Regions from separate parts of the uncultured Phascolarctobacterium sp. genome, predicted to be linked through region 1. Evidence: riboswitches for the same ligand, from Rfam matches in the RefSeq annotation. Region 1 holds a riboswitch; each other region holds the start of a gene.
The links. A riboswitch is a leader RNA that binds a small molecule or an ion and turns the genes downstream of it on or off. The one in region 1 is predicted to bind cobalamin.
Positions count from the first base shown of each region.

Region 2: another riboswitch for cobalamin. It lies ahead of nikB (nickel ABC transporter permease); the one in region 1 lies ahead of Q4G98_RS02135 (autotransporter outer membrane beta-barrel domain-containing protein).
Region 3: another riboswitch for cobalamin. It lies ahead of nifH (nitrogenase iron protein); the one in region 1 lies ahead of Q4G98_RS02135 (autotransporter outer membrane beta-barrel domain-containing protein).
Region 4: another riboswitch for cobalamin. It lies ahead of Q4G98_RS11060 (hypothetical protein); the one in region 1 lies ahead of Q4G98_RS02135 (autotransporter outer membrane beta-barrel domain-containing protein).

Region 1 is NZ_CATWDQ010000002.1:103,143-107,729, reverse strand. It holds gene Q4G98_RS02135 (autotransporter outer membrane beta-barrel domain-containing protein) at 1-1,398, opposite strand, end outside; cobalamin riboswitch at 1,549-1,720, opposite strand; gene Q4G98_RS02130 (asparaginase) at 1,954-2,946, opposite strand; gene Q4G98_RS02125 (hypothetical protein) at 3,075-4,538, opposite strand.
Region 2 is NZ_CATWDQ010000002.1:214,156-218,742, forward strand. It holds gene Q4G98_RS02625 (M14 family metallopeptidase) at 1-932, opposite strand, end outside; gene Q4G98_RS02630 (MATE family efflux transporter) at 1,123-2,433, shown strand; cobalamin riboswitch at 2,488-2,613, shown strand; gene nikB (nickel ABC transporter permease) at 2,754-3,698, shown strand; partial or broken gene nikC (nickel transporter permease) at 3,700-4,534, shown strand.
Region 3 is NZ_CATWDQ010000001.1:13,028-17,614, reverse strand. It holds gene Q4G98_RS00080 (nitrogenase component 1) at 1-730, opposite strand, end outside; gene Q4G98_RS00075 (nitrogenase component 1) at 723-2,018, opposite strand; gene nifH (nitrogenase iron protein) at 2,002-2,817, opposite strand; cobalamin riboswitch at 2,952-3,130, opposite strand; gene Q4G98_RS00065 (ABC transporter ATP-binding protein) at 3,133-3,915, opposite strand; gene Q4G98_RS00060 (iron ABC transporter permease) at 3,915-4,587, opposite strand, start outside.
Region 4 is NZ_CATWDQ010000020.1:16,701-21,287, reverse strand. It holds gene Q4G98_RS11065 (TonB-dependent receptor) at 1-786, opposite strand, end outside; gene Q4G98_RS11060 (hypothetical protein) at 884-1,288, opposite strand; cobalamin riboswitch at 1,468-1,642, opposite strand; gene Q4G98_RS11055 (acyl-CoA dehydratase activase-related protein) at 2,061-4,587, opposite strand, start outside.

The DNA.
Region 1 (4,587 bases):
AAATTTATATTTCATATCATTATAATCAGCATTATCTAAATCAATATTTTTAGCCACCGTCAGTTTATCAACCCCAGTGATGCTGGTAACATAATTGCCACTATTCTGTTCAATTTTAGTAATATTCAGATCACCTTTGCCGCCGGCCTGCAATTCCATAGTTCCTTCTTTATTTTTACCAGCCTCGTCAAAAAAATAGATCTCGCCCAAAGACCCGCCGATCTCCCGGGCCTGCATTTTGATGGCGCCGTTCTTGCTGATAGAGATCTTTTTACTGTCAAAAACTATCTTTTCCGCATTGACGTTTAAAAGGCCGTTTTCTAATTTTACATCCCCGTTCAGGTTAAAGCTTTGGCTGACACTGTTGATGGTGCCGTCATTTCCCGAAGCCTCTGTAGCGCCATTGGCGGTGCAGAACCCGCCTAAAGTAATATTACCCTCAGAAAAAATATTGGCTACAGCTGCATCACCGAATCTTTCACTGCTGGAACCGATCATACCCACAGCGCCGATAGTGACCTGCTGAGTCCGGATGTCGCCGATGTCAATCTGAACTCCGCCGTTGACGCTTCCTACGGAACCGATAGTGACATTTTTGCCGGTCACCTTGCCGGTAGCGTCATGATGCACCAGCAGCGTTTTGATATCCAGATCATTCTGGGCCACGATCGTAATGGCAGCGTCCGTAGTAGACTTGACATTATTCAAACTCACATTATTGGCCTTGATATTGATCTCGGCCTGACGCCTAGCAATAACGTCGCCCGTATAGTATTTATAGCCTACGCCGCCAAGCTGACGCAGAAAATCCTCCTGATACGTGCCCAAAACCACCTTGCTGTCGCCGCCGATCAGATCGCCGGTCAAGTTCACATTGATCACCGAAACGGGATTATTGGCGTCATCACTGCCGTTGCGGGCGTACAGCAGGTCAAGGTTCATGGAGCCGCCGGTAATATTGACTACACCGCCATTCATAGCCGTTACCAAAGCCAGGTCTTTGATTTTCAAATCACCTTCATAATGGGCCGGTTGATGATCTTTGTCAGGATAATCCATCTTGCCGTACATAAGGTCGTCGTCTTTGCCGTTTTCCTTGCCAATGGTAGTAGTGGCGTTGCCGTTGATATTGAGCACGCTGCCCGCCCCGGCCGCGCCCATGGCGCCGATAATGTTCTCATTCTTCCCGTTAAAGTTCAGGTCAACATTTTGCTTGCCGCCTACCAGATGGATCTTTTCGTCAAGAGCTTCCTGAGTGGCAGTGATCTTGATGACACCGTAATCCTTTTCAACTTTTTCCGGCTGCTCCTGTCCGTAAGCCGCTAATGGATAAGCAGCGCTGATGGCCAAAGCCAGCATGACCGCCTGTCCCAATTTCTTTTGTTTCTGTTTCTGCATTTTTGTCCCCCTTAAAATATTTTCCTCACCAGATATCTTTGATTCTCTATTCCAAAGCGCAAGCTCATGGAAACAAAAAGAAAACGCTCTTCTGCACACAGATACAGAAAAGCGTCAAATAAATTGCGCCATCCCGTCTATCGCAGGAATTTTACAGCGTCAAAATCGGGCAGTTCTTCTGGCTCTGCTTCATCGCTTATCTTGCCTTCCCGGTTTCCCAGTGACATTTTAAGACTCGCTCTGCATTACAGCTGCGGGACAGCACAGGTTTTACACCTGTTTCTCTATTAAGCATTACTGCACCCGATTTTTCGTATTTATATTTTTAAATATTATTACCATTTAATTAGTGATAATTTATATTTTTAAGAATAAATTATAATTTCATTCTCAATTCTATCATTAAGTCCCCCCCTGTCAAGCGTTCGTCCGCATCGAACGGACGACGCCTGACGCTGCGCCCATTAACTAAGCATAGTATAAAGACCTTGATTTTATTAAGCTATAACGACAAAACACCGCCTGCATACGCAGACGGTGTTTTGTTATCAACTCTTAATATTCATTAAACATTCTTTGGATTTCCTGCGGCGCCTTAGTCGTCAGCAGCGCCAGCTGTAAAAGGATTCTCGCTTTCTGCGGATTAAGACTGTCAGCAACAATGAATTTATTTTCATCGTCTGTCGCAATACGGCTGACGATACCGTTGCCAACCCTGGTGCTGCGTACTACGGGGATGCCGCTTTGGGCGATCTTGATCAGGGCAGGCTTCATATCGATATGCAGGTTCCCGTGACCAAAAGCCGCAACGACTAACCCCTGTGCCCCAGCCGCAACTGCTGCCTGCGCTAAAACAGCATCACAGTTTACGTGCAGATAAATAATATCGACCCGCGGCAAAGCAGTCACCTTGCTGACATCGAATTCTGCTGCCGCCGTATGCCGGCGCAAACTTGTTTTATAAAAGACAGGCCGGCCATTTTGAAAATACCCTAAATAACCCAGTTCCCAGGATTTAAAAGTTTCTATATGCGTCGTATTAGTCTTAGTCGCATCACGGGCACCATTGATCTGATCGTTCATCGCAATCAAAACGCCCTTACCTGCCGCCTCCTGCGAGCCGGCTAAAGTAACTGCATTCAGCAGATTCACCGGGCCGTCCGCACTCATTGCCGTAGCTGGGCGCATAGCGCCGACTAAAACCACCGGTTTACTGCTTTTGACAGTCAGGTTCAGAAAATATGCAGTTTCTTCCAGCGTATCCGTACCATGTGTGATCACAACGCCGTCGACATCCTGCTGCTGCAGAAGTTCGTTGACGCGGCGGCTCAGGCTCAGCCAGATATCACTGGTCATATCAAAGCTGCCGATATTGCAGAACTGCTCGCCAGTAACGTCCGCCGCTTCCAGCATTTCCGGCACAGCGTCGATCAGGGTCTGGATACCCAGTTCACCTGCCTGATAGCCTGTCATTTCCGTGTTGGAACCAGCTTTGCCGGCGATCGTGCCGCCGGTACCAAGAATTACTACTTTTGGTTTTCTCATCATTTACACCTGCCTTAATACCATTTTTCTAAAAGGATATATGAAACTATAAGCGTCAAAACACAGCCTATAGCCCAAACTGTTAACATCGGACTTGCCCACAACATTTACATCACATCCTTTGCTTCAAATCATTTTTCTGCCAGCTGCGGCTGTTTTTTATTGTTGGTCGACAGCAGCCACATAACGGCGAAGCTGACGATCAGCCCCCAGGCGCCGGCTGCCATAACGCTTTTTTCGATATTGGTAAACAGATAGACGATCATATAAGTTGCCTCACCGGCAATAGCCCCCCAGATAGCCGCAGTAGCATTGATCCGTTCGGGCCAGATAATAGCGATCAGCATCGGCGCCAAAGTAGCAGAGGCAACGCCGGAAATACCTATCCAGACCATAACGCCCATGAATTGCGGCGGATGCAGCGTCATCAAGACACAGATGATCCCGAAAACTGCCGGCAGGATCTTCGTCATCATAAACGCGATCCGCTGGGCCTTTTCCTGCGGTATATCTATGATTTTCCGTTTGACCAGTGTTTTGATAAAAAGGTCATTAGCGATGCAGGTAGTCATAACCAGCAGTAACCCGCAGGCTGTCGACATCAATGCCGCTACGATCGAAACTGCCAGCATCGTGCTGATGATCGGATGGAAATAAGCTTTGACATATTCAACTACAGCATAGTCGGGCTGCTGTAAATTGGGGTTCAGCGCCAGCATATACAGCCCGCCGAAAATTACCAGCATACAGCAGAACGAAGCTACGATCCAAGTCCAGATCATTTTCTTCATATCTTTAGGATCTTTTAAGGCCAATATTTTCGTCAGCAGCTGCGGCTGCCCCGAAAAAGCAAATTCAATCAGGATCACGCCGAAAACAGTAGCATAGCTGTACATATGCAGGGAATTGGGATTTATGACAGCAGTAAGAAACGGGTCACGCGCGGCAATGATCGTACTGACTTCAGTGATGCCGCCTTTGAAGAAAAAGAAACCTGATAAAAACACGAGCACACCGGCAAACATCATCAGGCAGGTTTGGCCGATACTGGTATAAACATCGGCAAACAAACCTCCTAATGTAACATAAACAATAGTAACTACAGTCACAGCAATAACGGCAGTGCTGTAATCTATATCCAGCAGGCCTGATAAAAGCGTGCCGCCGGCTGATAACTGACCGGCTACATAAAACATCTGGATCAGTACGATGATCGATACCAAAGCTCTCAGGGCATCGCTTTTATACATTTCCCCCAGCCAGTCCGGCAGGGATAAAGCTTTGATTTTTGTATTACTGTCGCGCACACCTTTGGCAATGACAATAAAGCCCAACGTAGAGCCGCCAAAAATAGCTAAAAAGATCCATAATGCCGAGGCTCCCCAGGCATAGGCATAACCGACATAGCCAAGAAAAGTGGCTGCGCTGAAGAAGGAGGCCGCAAAAGCCAGCCCTAAGGATATTGGCCCCATACTTTCGCTGGCAACCGCAAAATCACTCAGTCCTTTGATCTTTTTTGAACCAACGAAGCCCACATAAATAACAAATACCGTATACAGAGCAAAACCTACGTACAGACACGTTTTCAAATCCATAATAAATTTCTCCTTTCATGCTTATTACCAACTGCCCTCCCTCCATAAT
Region 2 (4,587 bases), 110 kb from region 1:
AGCACGTTGCCTGCTGGCACTGCCAGTGAGGCGCATTGATAAAGGATAATACCGTCCTGCTCTGCCTGATAGGTGGCAATAGTGCTGCCGAAAAGGTCGGTTAAAATACCCAGCCGGTCGCCTTTGGTGATTTTAGCGCCGCTGCGGAAGTTGGGCAGCCAGCAGCCCTGGTCGGTATTTTCCAGATAGATGACGTTGGTCAGGTCGCGGGGCGTGTGCCGGCGTGGCTGCGGCGGCTCCGGCAGGAGGGCGAGCTGGCGCATGATGTTGAGAATGTCTTTTTTATAGGCTTCTATATCTTCGCGCAGGCACAGCCCGGCACCGCCACGTTCGATAAGCAGCGAAGGCAGGCCTGAGATGGCGGCATAGTTGTAGGCGCCGCTGGTGGCTGTGGAACGCACCATATATTCCACGTCCAGCACCTGGGCCACAGATCGGGCTGCTGCTGCTGTTTCTTCGTTGGGCAGACCTGGATAATAGACGTAAGGATATAGTTCTTCATGGATGTCCCCGCTGTGAAGATCTATATAAAAATCTGCCTGCGGGAAAAATTTTTGACTTAAAACATGAGCTATTTTTTGTGACAGCGTGCCGCCTGCAGCGCCGGGAAATTCACGGTTGAGGTTTTTGCCGTCTTCAGGGACGATAAAGGCGCTGCGCGCCCAGAAGCTGGGTGTATTGACAGGATGGATGATGATCAGGCAGCCGCTGATGTTTTGTGGTTCCAAATCACGAGCCAGTTCGATGGCTGCGGCAATGCCAGGATATTCACCGCCGTGGATGCCGGCAGTGATCAGCAGTGTCGGTCCGTCGCCTTGTCCATTGATAATGGTGACAGGCATATGGCAGGCGGTGCCGGGAACAGAGAGGAAAGTACGTGATTTTTGCCCGCGGCCAGCTTCCAGGCCGCAGATGTTTACCTTATCTGACATGGTTACAACTCCTTTATTTTAAGATAAATTTAATTTTGTAAATTTTGATACGATTATTTTAATTTTATTCTTGCTAATCAGTATAACATATGATAATATGTTCATACAATAGCTGTTATCAATTAAATTTAAGAGTGTTTTAGAATGACAGACAAAATGCTAAACCATATCAGTGAAGGGGATTGCAGCGGTGCGGACAGAGGTTTTGACAAACAGGGAATATTTGGGGCTCACGATCCCTTTTATGCTTTCGACAATGACGCAGCCTTTGATGGGGGCTGTTAATACTGCTGTGATGGGACAGCTGCCTGATCCCAAGTATATAGCTGCTGTAGCCTTGGGGGCGATCCTTTTCAACAATATTTACTGGTTTTTTGGCTTTCTGCGGGTCAGTACTTCCGGTTATGCGGCTCAGGCTCTTGGTTCCGGGGTCAGGGAAGAAAGCCTGCTGGCTTTTCTGCGGCCGCTGTTTATTGCGGTGCTTGTCAGCTGCGGCTGCATTCTTTTGCAGAAACCGATCCTGTCCGCTTATTTGGCTTTGGTTGCACCTGCTGCCGATGTGGCGGCGCTGTGTACGGCTTATTATGATATTCTGATCTGGGGCGCACCGCTGGTGTTGTTTAATTATGTGTCGCTGGGCTGGCTGATGGGGCAGACGAGGGTGCGGGCTTCGGTGTTTATGCAGGTTTCCAGTAATGTTTTGAATATGGCTTTAAGTATGTGGTTTGTTTTCGGGCTGCATTTCCATATTGAGGGAGTTGCCTGGGCGACGCTTCTGAGCCAGCTATACGGCGCTGTTGTTGGCTGCTGGCTGATGTATGTTTATGGCGATTTTGACTATAGGCATTTTGATTATAAAAAAGTTATCGAGCCAGGGAGTTTGTTAAAGATGCTTTCGGTGAACGCTAATCTGATGATCCGCACAGCCTGCCTGCTGACGGCGAATAATATCATTGCTGCTGCCGGCGCGGCTTTGGGGACTGTGGTGCTGGCAGCCAATGCGGTACTGTTTCAGCTGAAGGACATCATGTCCTATCTGGTCGACGGCATGGCCAACGGCGCGGCGATTTTTTCAGGGCGGGCTCTGGGCCAGAAAAACAGGGATTTATTCTGGCAGACCTTGCGGATGACTTATAAATGGCTGTTCGTACTGGTTGTGGTGCTGATGGCAGGCTTTGGCGCCAGCGGTATGTTCTGGATCAGGTGTTTTACAGATATTTCCGAGGTAGCGGCATTAGCCGGGGCTTACAGATATTATGTGCTGCTTTATCCTCTGATAGCCGGTATTGGCCTGGCGCTTTACGGTATGTTTACCGGCGCTACCTATACAGCTCCGGTACGCAATATGATGATGGCTGCACTGGCTGTATTTTGGCCTGCGGAACGGCTGTTGGTGCCTTTATACGGCAATGATGGCTTATGGCTGTCATATCTTTTATTTGTTGGTACTCAATCTTTAATATTATTTTTATCATTGAAAAAACTTAGAAAAAAGATTTAAAAAGTTATTTAAAAGTGTTTACTAAGTATATACTTTGTGTTAATATTGTTATAAGTTAATAATTTTATCAAAGGTGCCGCAAGGTTAAATCAGGGAAGTCCGGTGTAAATCCGGCACGGTCACGCCACTGTAAGCGCATATTGCGTAAGTCAGATCGCAGCCTTTGGTATTGCCATATCCGCGGGTGACGGATCAGCAGTTAGTTCTTAAAAATTGTATAGATGGAGTAGTATAATTATTCCGCTGTGCAAAAATTTTATGATCTCCTGCATCCGTGGTTCATGGCTGCAGGAGATTTTTTTGTGAGGAGATGGGAAGCATTGAAAAACAAACAGATTTGGAGCAGGCTTGGACAGATCCTGCTGGTGCTTTTAGGGATCAGCTTTTTGACTTTTGCTTTGGTGATGCTGTCGCCCGGTGATCCGGTCCGGCAGATGATCGCCGGTAATGAGGACATTATGGTCAGTCAGGCGGAGATAGAAGCGCTGCGGCATGAGCTTGGTTTGGACAAACCGTTTATTTTCCAGTATCTGGATTGGCTGGGGCGTGCTGTGCAGGGGAACCTGGGCTTTTCCTATATGGTCAAAAAGCCTGTTGTTGAAGAACTGATGCATTGTTTGCCGGCGACGATCTATCTTGCTGTGGCTTCGCTGCTGTTTATGCTGGTAGTATCGCTGCCTCTGGGCATTTATTCGGCGGTTAAGCGTAACAGCTGCTTTGATTATTTTGTCAGAGGTCTTACTTTTTTCGGTGTTTCAGTTCCTAACTTTTGGATGGGCCTGATGCTGCTGTGGATTTTTGGCTTACAGCTGGGCTGGCTGCCGATAGTAGGCGGCAGGGTAAGCCTGGAGACGATCATTTTACCAGCGGTGACGCTGGGAATAGCAATGGCGGCTAAATATACGCGGCAGGTGCGGGCAACTGTTCTTGAGGAATTACATCAGGATTACGTTGTCGGTGCCAGAGCCAGAGGCATGAGTGAGAGCTATATCCTTTGGCAAGAGGTGCTGCCGAACGCGATGCTGCCGCTAATGACGCTGCTGGGGTTATCATTGGGTTCCCTTTTAGGCGGGGCGGCTGTTATCGAAATAGTTTTTCAGTGGCCGGGATTGGGCCGTTTGGCTGTCGAGGCTATCACATATCGTGATTTTCAGCTGGTGCAGGGCGTTGTGCTTTGGATAGCGCTGATGTATATGGTGATCAATCTGTTGGTAGATATTTCCTATAATTATTTTGATCCACGCTTAAGAAAGGCAGGCAAGTAATATGGAAAATCTTATCAATGGTTTAAAAATGAATAGGCAATTTGCTGTTTCCAGCCTGCTGGTGCTGGCGCTGTTTTTGATTGCCGTAGCTGCGCCGCTGTTTTCGCCTTATGATCCTGTGGAAGCGACGATGAAGAACGCTTATCTGTCTGTCCCCTTGTGCCGAGCATATCTTTGGTACTGACAAGCTGGGGCGCGATGTGTTCAGCCGTATTTTGTACGGCGCCCGTTATTCTTTGAGCGGAGTCTTGCTTTTGGTTGCGGTGATATTTTTTGTCGGTACTTCTTTAGGAATTATTTCCGGTTATTACGGCGGCAAGGTCGATGCGGTGATCATGCGTATTTCCGACATGATGATCTCTTTTCCGGGTATGATCCTGGCGATAGCTATTGCAGGGATACTGGGCGGCAGCCTGGTCAACGCGGTCATTGCGCTGACTGTTGTCAGCTGGACTAAATATGCCAGGCTGGCCCGCAGCATGGTGCTGAAGATCAAAAAACGTGACTTTGTGGAGGCGGCGATAGTAAATGGCGGTAAACCGGCGCACATCCTTTGGCAGCATATCGTGCCGAATATCCTGCCGCTGATGGTCATTACGGCTGCGGCTGATATTGGCGCTATGATGATGGAGCTGGCCGGGTTGTCGTTTTTGGGCTTTGGCTCGCAGCCGCCGGCGCCGGAATGGGGCCTGATGCTGAACGAGGGCCGGCAACAGCTGCAGACTGCGCCCTGGCTGATGATTTTCCCGGGTCTGGCTATTTTTGTCACTGTTGTGATTTTTAACCTTTGGGGCGACAGCCTGCGCGACGTGCTTGATCCGCGGCAGGAAGACTGATGATGGTGGTTAGGTAAAATTTTATTATATACAAACGAGTTTGAAAGGGAGAT
Region 3 (4,587 bases), on a different contig from region 1:
GTATTCCCACTACGACATATGGCGTTCCGTACCGCTCCTTAAGATATTTAGCAGTCTCTAAACCCAGCTCTTCATTGATCACTATATTTAACTGCGCTGCAGGAACTTTTTGCAGTACTTCAAGTTCGCCGCCTGCTCCCGGCGTTGCAATAACTCTGTAATTTGCAATCTCCAGAATTCTTTTGATTTCATCAAGATCATTTTTTCCGTTAAAATAAGCCGTCGTACATCCTAATAAATTGACGCCTGAACGACACTTTATTTTAATATCCGGCAAGTCTAAATATTGCCACAATCTGAGACTTGCTTTACTGTAGCCTTCTGCAAAGCCACCATTCAATCCACCGCTGTCAAGGCCTACTACATGAAATGGCAGCCTGGATTTAGCCGCAATACCTTCAATATCATCACCAATCAAGCTGACACTACAGCTGTTTTCGATCAATAGAATCGATGGGTTCCTGTTATTTCTGATATATTCCAAAGCTTCTGTCAAACATTCTTCTGTTCCATAAACAACTGCGTTATTGTCCGGCTGCGAACCATGAAAGCGTTCACCCAGCCTGCAGTTAGATTTTTCAAGATGCCGCAGTGCATAGAAATAACACCACAGCGGCCCATTGACCAGAACTTCGGCATCTTTGATCCCAGTAAAAAATGCTGCGGCGCCGGTCAAGGCACAGGTATCTACTCTGCTGCAAACATTGCCCCATTCAACTGTTTCAGACATAAACGATACCTCCTTTTTCACCGCGGCGACATAAGGTTTTATAAATGCAATCCATAAATTCTATTTCTCCGCTTGTTCCTACAAGCGGCAGCATGGGCAAAAATATCTGCCTTAGTTCCTGATTATTGGTTATTTCGTGAGTCGTCAAAACCAAATCGGCTGTATCTAATAAATTCTGCCCTTCGGCCTGATTAATGATCGGAGCCTGGCATTGAGCCGTTATAGCATCGACCATCTTTTTTCTTTCCCTTGCATTATAATTATCAAATAAAACAATTGCCTCTACCTGCATTTCCAATCTGCGCAGCGTTTCCAATACTCCGCCGGGATGGAAATACATCAGCATCCTGCCAATACAAACTACGCAGCGCTTACCCTGCGTTATGTTCTTTACTTTATCAGCATAAGCAACCAGTTTAGCTCTTTCCTGTGCTACAGCTTCCTCTGCCAAAGCTTCTTTATGCAAAAAAACGCCTAAACTTCTCAGCCAGCTTACCGTATTATCCCAGCCTACCGGATAACCCTCCTGCAGATACGGGACATCGTAATCTTCCTCTAAAAGCTGTGCTATTTTGGTCAGACCAGTATATGTCTGCCCTCGCCCACCCAGAATAACGCTGAAAGACGCCGCCGTAATTTGCGGCAACTCCTTTATAGGCACGTATCCAGGAAATTGTCCAATAACCTGAATGCCAAAATAGGCCAGCAAACGTTTTACCTCCAGGGCATAGTGCCCCCAAGGACCGCCGTTATCACCTATCAGCAAAGCTGTATCAGCTATTTTAGGCTGTTTTTGTAAAAATCTTGCAGCAAGCTGCTCGGCCACAGCAAAATAACCCTGATAATATTCGCCATCCAGAAAACCATAACAGGGAACTGTAAGTACCGGAATACCGTATTTTATTTCACTTTCCCTGCCAACTGCTTCAACATCATCGCCAATAACACCGGCGACACAGGAATTGGCAATGATCAGGCACTGCGGCTGATAAGTCTTGATAACGTCATCTATGCAGGCACGTAAGCGTTCCGCACCGCCAAAAATAGAATGTTTTTCCTGAAGCAGGCTTGATACGACGGGAATAGACTTTAAATTTTCAGCAGAGCCATTTGCCAAAGCACGATACTGTGCATTAATGTCCATGCTGCGCGCCACATGGGCACAGGCCCGCGGGCTATGAAAAATAACAGCAGCGCCGCTGCAATAGGCAGCCGCACGCCAAACACCGGGCATACTGCAGCTGCAGCTTTTAGTTTTAGACAGCATTCTTTTAGTCTTGATTGCCATAACCTGCTACTAAATCCTCCAGTTCTTCAAACGTCAAAGGTGTCGGTACTGATAATTCTTGATTTCCCCAAATATCCTGCGCCAATGTTCTGTAAACCTGAGCCTGTTCACACTCCGGTGCATATTCTATGACCGTCTGCCGGTTATTTTCGGCTTTGTTTACGATCACATTGCGGGGAATAAAGGCAATCAATTTTGTATTTAATCTTCTGGCAAATTCTGTCAGCAACGCATGTTCATTAGGCGTATTCCGGCTATTACCGATAATGCCGCCAAGTCTTACCTCGCCTCTGGCCGCAAATCTTTTAACACCTTTAGCAATATTATTCGCCGCATAAAGCGCCATCAGCTCGCCGGAAGAAACTATATAAATATCTGTTGCATAACCTTCTCTGATCGGTACGGCAAATCCGCCACAAACAACATCTCCCAAGACATCATACAAAACGAGATCTTCATCATCTAAAACCTCAAGTTCTTTCAATTTTTCCAAGGCGACGATAATACCACGCCCAGCACAGCCAACTCCAGGTTCCGGACCTCCTGCTTCAACACATTTGATGCCGTTAAAACCTGTATGTACTATCTGTTCTGCCTGGATATCATCTTCAGAATCACGGACCAGATCCAAAACTGTTTGACGGCAGATTTGTCCCAAAAGCAGTCTGGTAGAATCATTTTTGGGATCGCAGCCTATCTGACAAACCTTTTGCCCCATTTCGCTGAATGCAGCCGATACATTAGCAGCCGTAGTGGATTTACCAATACCGCCTTTACCATAAAAAGCAATTTTTTTCATCATCCATTACCTCCATACTATCTATAAATTTTAAAAGAAAAAAAGAACAGACTCACCCCTTTGGGAAAGCTGTTCTAAAAAATAAATATTAGTATGAATACCGAATATTTTATCGACGCTTTCCCATCTCTCGTGGGGACGTACTATGATCTGGCAGTTCTTCTGACTCTGATTCATTGCTCGCCTCACCTTCCCAGGCTTTCGCCCAGTGGTATTTCGAGGGTTGCTCATCATTACAGCGACGGGATCGTATCGGACTTACACCGATTTATCTATTATGCGCAGCAAGCGCACCAGATCAAACAATATTAAATTTTATTTTACCAGGTCTACCGGAAGCAGTGCCGGCATACCGTTACTGCAGACAAATTCATCAGCTTTAACTTTGAAAACATCTTTCAGCAGCTGTGCTGTGACGATTTTCTGCGGCTCTCCTTCCGTTACCAGACGGCCTTCTTTGATTACAGCAATATGATCGGAATACTGCACAGCATGATTGATGTCGTGGATGACCATAACTACTGTCAACTGCAATTCACGGTTGAGTTTTGCCAAAAGCTGCATGACTTCCAGCTGATGGCAGATATCCAAATAGGTCGTAGGTTCATCAAGCAAGAGTACTTGCGGCCTTTGGGCTAAAGCCATAGCGATCCAGGCCCTTTGCCGCTCGCCGCCAGATAAGGTGCTGAGCAGGCGGTGCTGCATTCCCAGCATATTCGTCTGGCCTAAAGCCCACTCAACATGGGCATCGTCTTCCACGCTTTTGCGGCCAAACCAGCTGCGATGCGGAAAGCGCCCCATCTCTACCAGGTCTTTAACAGTCAGATCTGCCGGTGATTGCGGCGCCTGCGTTAAAATCGCCAGTTTTTGCGCAAATTCCCGATGGCTGAATTTTTTTATGTCTTCGCCATTAAAGGTCACATTGCCTTTATAGCACAGCCAAATACGGGCCAAAGCCTTTAATGTAGTACTTTTGCCACAGCCGTTAGGGCCTATGATCGCAGTTACTTTCCCTTCCGGTACGGAAAGGTTTAGATCATGGATGATAGTTTTATCAATAATACGAATCGTGATCTCATTTGCCTGCAAAATACTCATCAGATCTCTCTCCTTAACAGAAACAGAAAGAAGGGCGCGCCAATGAAAGCCATAATGATACCGACAGGCAGTTCGACAGGCGCAAAAACAACACGTGCAAAAGTATCACTGAGAGTTACAACGGCAATTCCTAAAAGCCCTGAAGCAGGCATCAAATAGCGGTAGTCTGAACCAATTATCAGCCGGGCCGCGTGCGGCACGATCAACCCTACAAACCCCAAGAGACCCACAACGCTGACGGCGCTGGCCGCCAGTAAGGCTGCAACGGCAGTCATAGCAATACGTGTAACTTCTACATTAACTCCTAATCCACGCGCCATTTCGTCGCCAAGCTGCAGAATGTTAAGATAAGCGGCGCCAATAAAGGCCAGCAGCACACCTACAATGGCGTATGGCAAAATGATACTGACATGCGGCCAGCTGCGGGCGGCCAGGCCGCCAACCATCCACATCAAAGCGCCATGTACGCGGTCACTGTAAAAAATCATCAGGCCGGAAATACCGGCACTTAAAAAGGCAGATACGGCTACGCCTGCTAAAATGATCCGCACGGGCTTGATACCATTTTTCCAGGCCAAAATGTAAATGCAGACAGCTGCAAGCATAGCGCCGATAAACGCCGCCGGCGTAATCAGATATTCCAGTGTGGGAAACAGGATCATGATCGTAACA
Region 4 (4,587 bases), on a different contig from region 1:
TTTTTCATTAAAATCTTTATCTATACGCAGGTTAACGCCGTCTTCTTTCCATTTTGAACCGCCTAAAGTCCCTGTACCGCCAGTATATCCATCTTTATATTTAGTATCACCCGACATATCTCTATTTGCAGAAATGAAATAATGCCAGGATTTATCATTACCTGCGCTGCCGGAATAACTTAATGCGTATTTGTGTTTATCCCACGACCCGGTCGATAAATCAATTGACCCTACATTGTTACTGCCACCCTTACGGGTAATGATATTGATAACACCTCCCAAAGCATCTGCTCCGTAAACTGAAGCGCCAGGACCTTTGATGACCTCGATTTTTTCAACATTTTCCATATTGGTCACCTGGTCTAAATTTACACCGGTAGATTTACTGCCAGTCTTACTGTTACTGGAAATTCTGGTACTGGCAGTATTATCTACGCGGCGTCCATCTACCAAAATAATTACTCTGGTATCACCATTTATGGATACGCCATTATTATAAAATTCATAGCCATACTCACCACCACGGTAACCTGGGTTTTGGAAAGTTACTCCGGGAATACGTTTAATAGCTTCTGTTAAATCTGTATAATGCCGTTTTTCTATTTCTTCACGGGAGATTACTTTTACGTCACCGCCAGTACGGTAATAAGATTGTTCGGTAATAGTATTGCCAAATTTATCTTTGGTAGCATCGGCTTCAACCAAAACTGTATCCAAAGTATAGCCTTGTAAATTTTCGTCAAAAGCAGCATACGAAGTAGATGCCATTGAAAGCAGCATTACCATCGCAGCTGCAGCACCATATTTTTTATTAAGCTTCATCAAACTCATCTTCTTTCATCAATTTTTACATTTCATCATCCAACTATGACTAAGATTTACTTTACCAGCGCGAACCGTTGATATACGTAAAAGTGTAGTTTTGATCTGTGACCCATGATTTCCAATCCCCTGCAAATTTTCCAAGATTAAAACTCATGCGTTTAGTACCATTAGGTGCTACTTTACATAGTGGTATTTTTACCGGGGCACCAATAAATTCATATTTACTGCCATCTTCTTTGGTAAAAATAATGCGTGCAGTAAAAGAATTCAATTTTGTTACTGTTAAATCACTGCGCCGGTTTTTAAAATCCCCCATCATACACAAATCGCCATTATTCAGCCATATTTTACTGGTATTCCATTCCAGAATCATCTTATCCGTGGAAACTTCTGCCGCTGATACAATTCCAAATCCTGTAAATGTCAATATCACTAAAAATATTACTGAAAATTTTTTAAACATTCTCATTCCTCCTTTCCTCAAAAATAATATTCTGAACTTACTATATATTCCAATCCTTTGCCAAGCTTACCCTGTTTCGCTTGCAAAGTTTTAGAATCACAACAAAAAAGCCTTTTTGCGTGCTCGCAAAAAGGCAAAAGGATATACTTATCCAATTTCCTACCCATCACTCGCAGGCTATAGAAATACTAAAATCAGGCAGTTCTTCTGACTCTGCTTCATTGCTTACCCCGCCTTCCCAGTTTCCCAGTGGCATCTTTGAGGCTTGCTCAGCATTACAGCGGCGTGACCGTGTTGGTTTTACACCAACTTCTCTATTAAGCAATCGATTACACCTGATTCTTTTCTTTATTCAGTTAGAAGTATCTTTTTTGCTTTTTATATTATAAACTACTGTTATCGTTTAGTATTATAGCACTATGTCCCCCCCCAGTCAAACAAAATTGCATCTATATTGTATTAAAACAATATAGAACAATTTTGCTTTGCCAAACTGTCTATAGTTTGGATAAAACAACTCTATCAAAAGTTAAAATATAAAATTTATCTATCAATCCTTATCAACACCTGCGCTTTATTCCTACATCAGAGAAAGTAACATTTCTTTTATATTCTTTATGCAATTTTATTATCGTTTAGCATTATATCACTAACATTTCTATCAGTCAAATAGTTTTCTTTTAGTATAATAAAAATCGAATATATTCTAAAAAAAAACCACTTTGAAGATAAACTTCAAAGTGGTTTCGATTAGGCGTTAAATGATATTTTATTATTGATTAATAATTTTCAACTTTTCTTCCTGCAGCTTTTCTTTAGCGATCTCCAGCATCAGCTTGATACGGTTCATCTGGTTGACCTGACTGGCGTCGGCGTCACAATCCAGCGCAATGATATTGGCCTGTGGATTGGTACGCAGAAGCTCGCGGATCATGCCCTTGCCGGTAACATGATTCGGCAGGCAGGCAAACGGCTGCAGGCAGACGATATTATTGATGCCGCCGCTCAGCAGCTTGGCCATTTCAGCAGTCAGCAGCCAGCCTTCGCCGGCCATATTACCGGTCGAAAGATGCTTTTCAGCTAAAGCTATCAGTGTTGATAAAGGTTCGTAAGCGCTGAAGCGTTTGCTCTTTTGCAGTGCGATGTTCAGCGGCTTGCGGTAATAATCCAGAAACTTCATAAACAGCTTGGACTTGATCACATTGCCCAGCGTTCCGTCCAGCAGACGGCGTTTGACCTGTTCGTCATAAGCCGCATAGAGGAAGAAATCCATCATGTTCGGCAGTACGACTTCGGCGCCTTCTGCTTCCAGATAGCTGACGATATTATTATTGGCAACGGGATGATATTTGACCAGTATCTCTCCCACGATGCCTACCTTGGGCTTGCGGACGTTATCACGCAGCGGCAGCGCATCAAAGGCGGCAGTCACCCGTTTGATCGTCTGTTCAAAAGACAGGCCCGTCAAGCCTGCCAGACTGTCCTTGCAAAGCTGTGACATAACCTTATACAGGGAATCGGCCGCGCCTTTTTCCTGTTCGTAAGGACGTACACGGTGCAACAACTGCATCAGCAGGTCGCCATACAGCAGTCCTTTGACCATATCTTTCAGCAGATGCCACGACAGCGAGAAGCCGTCGCTTTTTTCGCCATACAGCGAAAAAACAGGTATGTTGCCCAGCCCCGCGTCACGCAAAGCACGGCGCATCAGGGCGATATAGTTGGTGGCACGGCAGGCGCCGCCCGACTGAAACAGGGCGATACTGGTTTTATTCAGGTCATACTGGCCCGACTTCAAAGCCCGCAACATTTGCCCAATGACCAGAATCGCCGGATAGCAGATGTCGTTATTGACGTATTTCAGGCCCAGGGCCACTGCTTCCCGATCCGGCAGCGGCGCTATCTCCAGCCTGTAGCCGGCATGACGCAGGGCGGTTTCCATAAACTGGAAATGCACCGGCGAAAGCTGCGGCGCCAGGATAACGTGGGTATCGCGCATTTTTTTCGAGAACGACGGCGGTATATAAGCCGGGATGTCTGTTTCCTCGTGTTTATCAAGACGTTCGCGCATCGCCGCCAGCAAAGAACGGATACGGATACGCGCGGCGCTGATATGGTTGATCTCGTCGACCTTCAGCAAAGTATACAGCCTGTGGTGCCGTTCTAATATCTCTTTGACAACGTCGGAGGTGATAGCATCAAGGCCGCAGCCAAAGGAGCTGATCTGAACCAGTTCAAGCTCAGGATGCGCGGCTACAAATTCTGCCGCACGATAGAGACGTGAATGCCACGACCACTGATCGACGACTACAGGCAGCTGCCCCCGCAGGCTTTCCGGCAGATCGGCAACAGCATCTTCTGAAATAACCGTCAGTCCAAAGGAAGCGATCATCTCCGGCAGGCCGTGATTGATTTCCGGGTCGGTATGATAAGGGCGGCCGGCCAGGATCACGGCGTGACCATGTTCGTCCAGTACCTTTTGCAGCAGTTTGTGCCCCATCTCCCTGATTTCCTGCTTATAGCTGAGCTGTTCGGCACGCGCAGCCTGCACGGCAGCGGCCAGCTCTTTCTGCTTCAGCCCTTCATGTTTCAGCACTTCTGTCAGACGTTCTGTCAGACGTTTATCGTGATACAGCGGCAGGAAGGGATGCATAAATTCAACATCGTCTGCCCGCAGCTCTTCCATATTGGCATAGACGCTTTCGGCATAGGTCGCCACGACCGGGCAGTTATAGCAGTTGTTGGCCGTCTGGCATTCTTTTTCATTATAAGGCACGCAGGGATAAAAAATCTTCTTGACGCCCTTTGCCAGTAGCTCGTGGATATGGCCGTGCACCAGCTTGGCCGGATAGCAGAGCGAGTCAGATGGTATGGAAGCCATAGCCGATTCGTACAATGCTTTTGACGACGGCGCCGACAGTTCGACCCGATAGCCCAGCTTGGTAAAGAACGTGAACCAGAAGGGATAATCCTCGTACATATTCAGGATACGCGGCAGGCCGATAACGCCGCGCCTGGCAGCTTCCAGCGGCAGCGGTTCATAATCGAACACCCGCTGATATTTATAGGCATACATATCAGGCGCGCTGGCCTGGGCCATTGGCAGCCCTGCCCCACGTGGACAGCGGTTGCCTGTATGAAAGACGCCGGCGGGGAAATAATGCGCTGTTACCAGGCAGTTATTGCCGCAGCCGCCGCAGCGATAGCTTTTACTGCGGTAATCAAAGGCCGCCAGTGTTTTGGCATCTACCAGCGTCGACCCTTCCTGACAGCGGTCATGGGCCAGCAAAGCCGCGCCA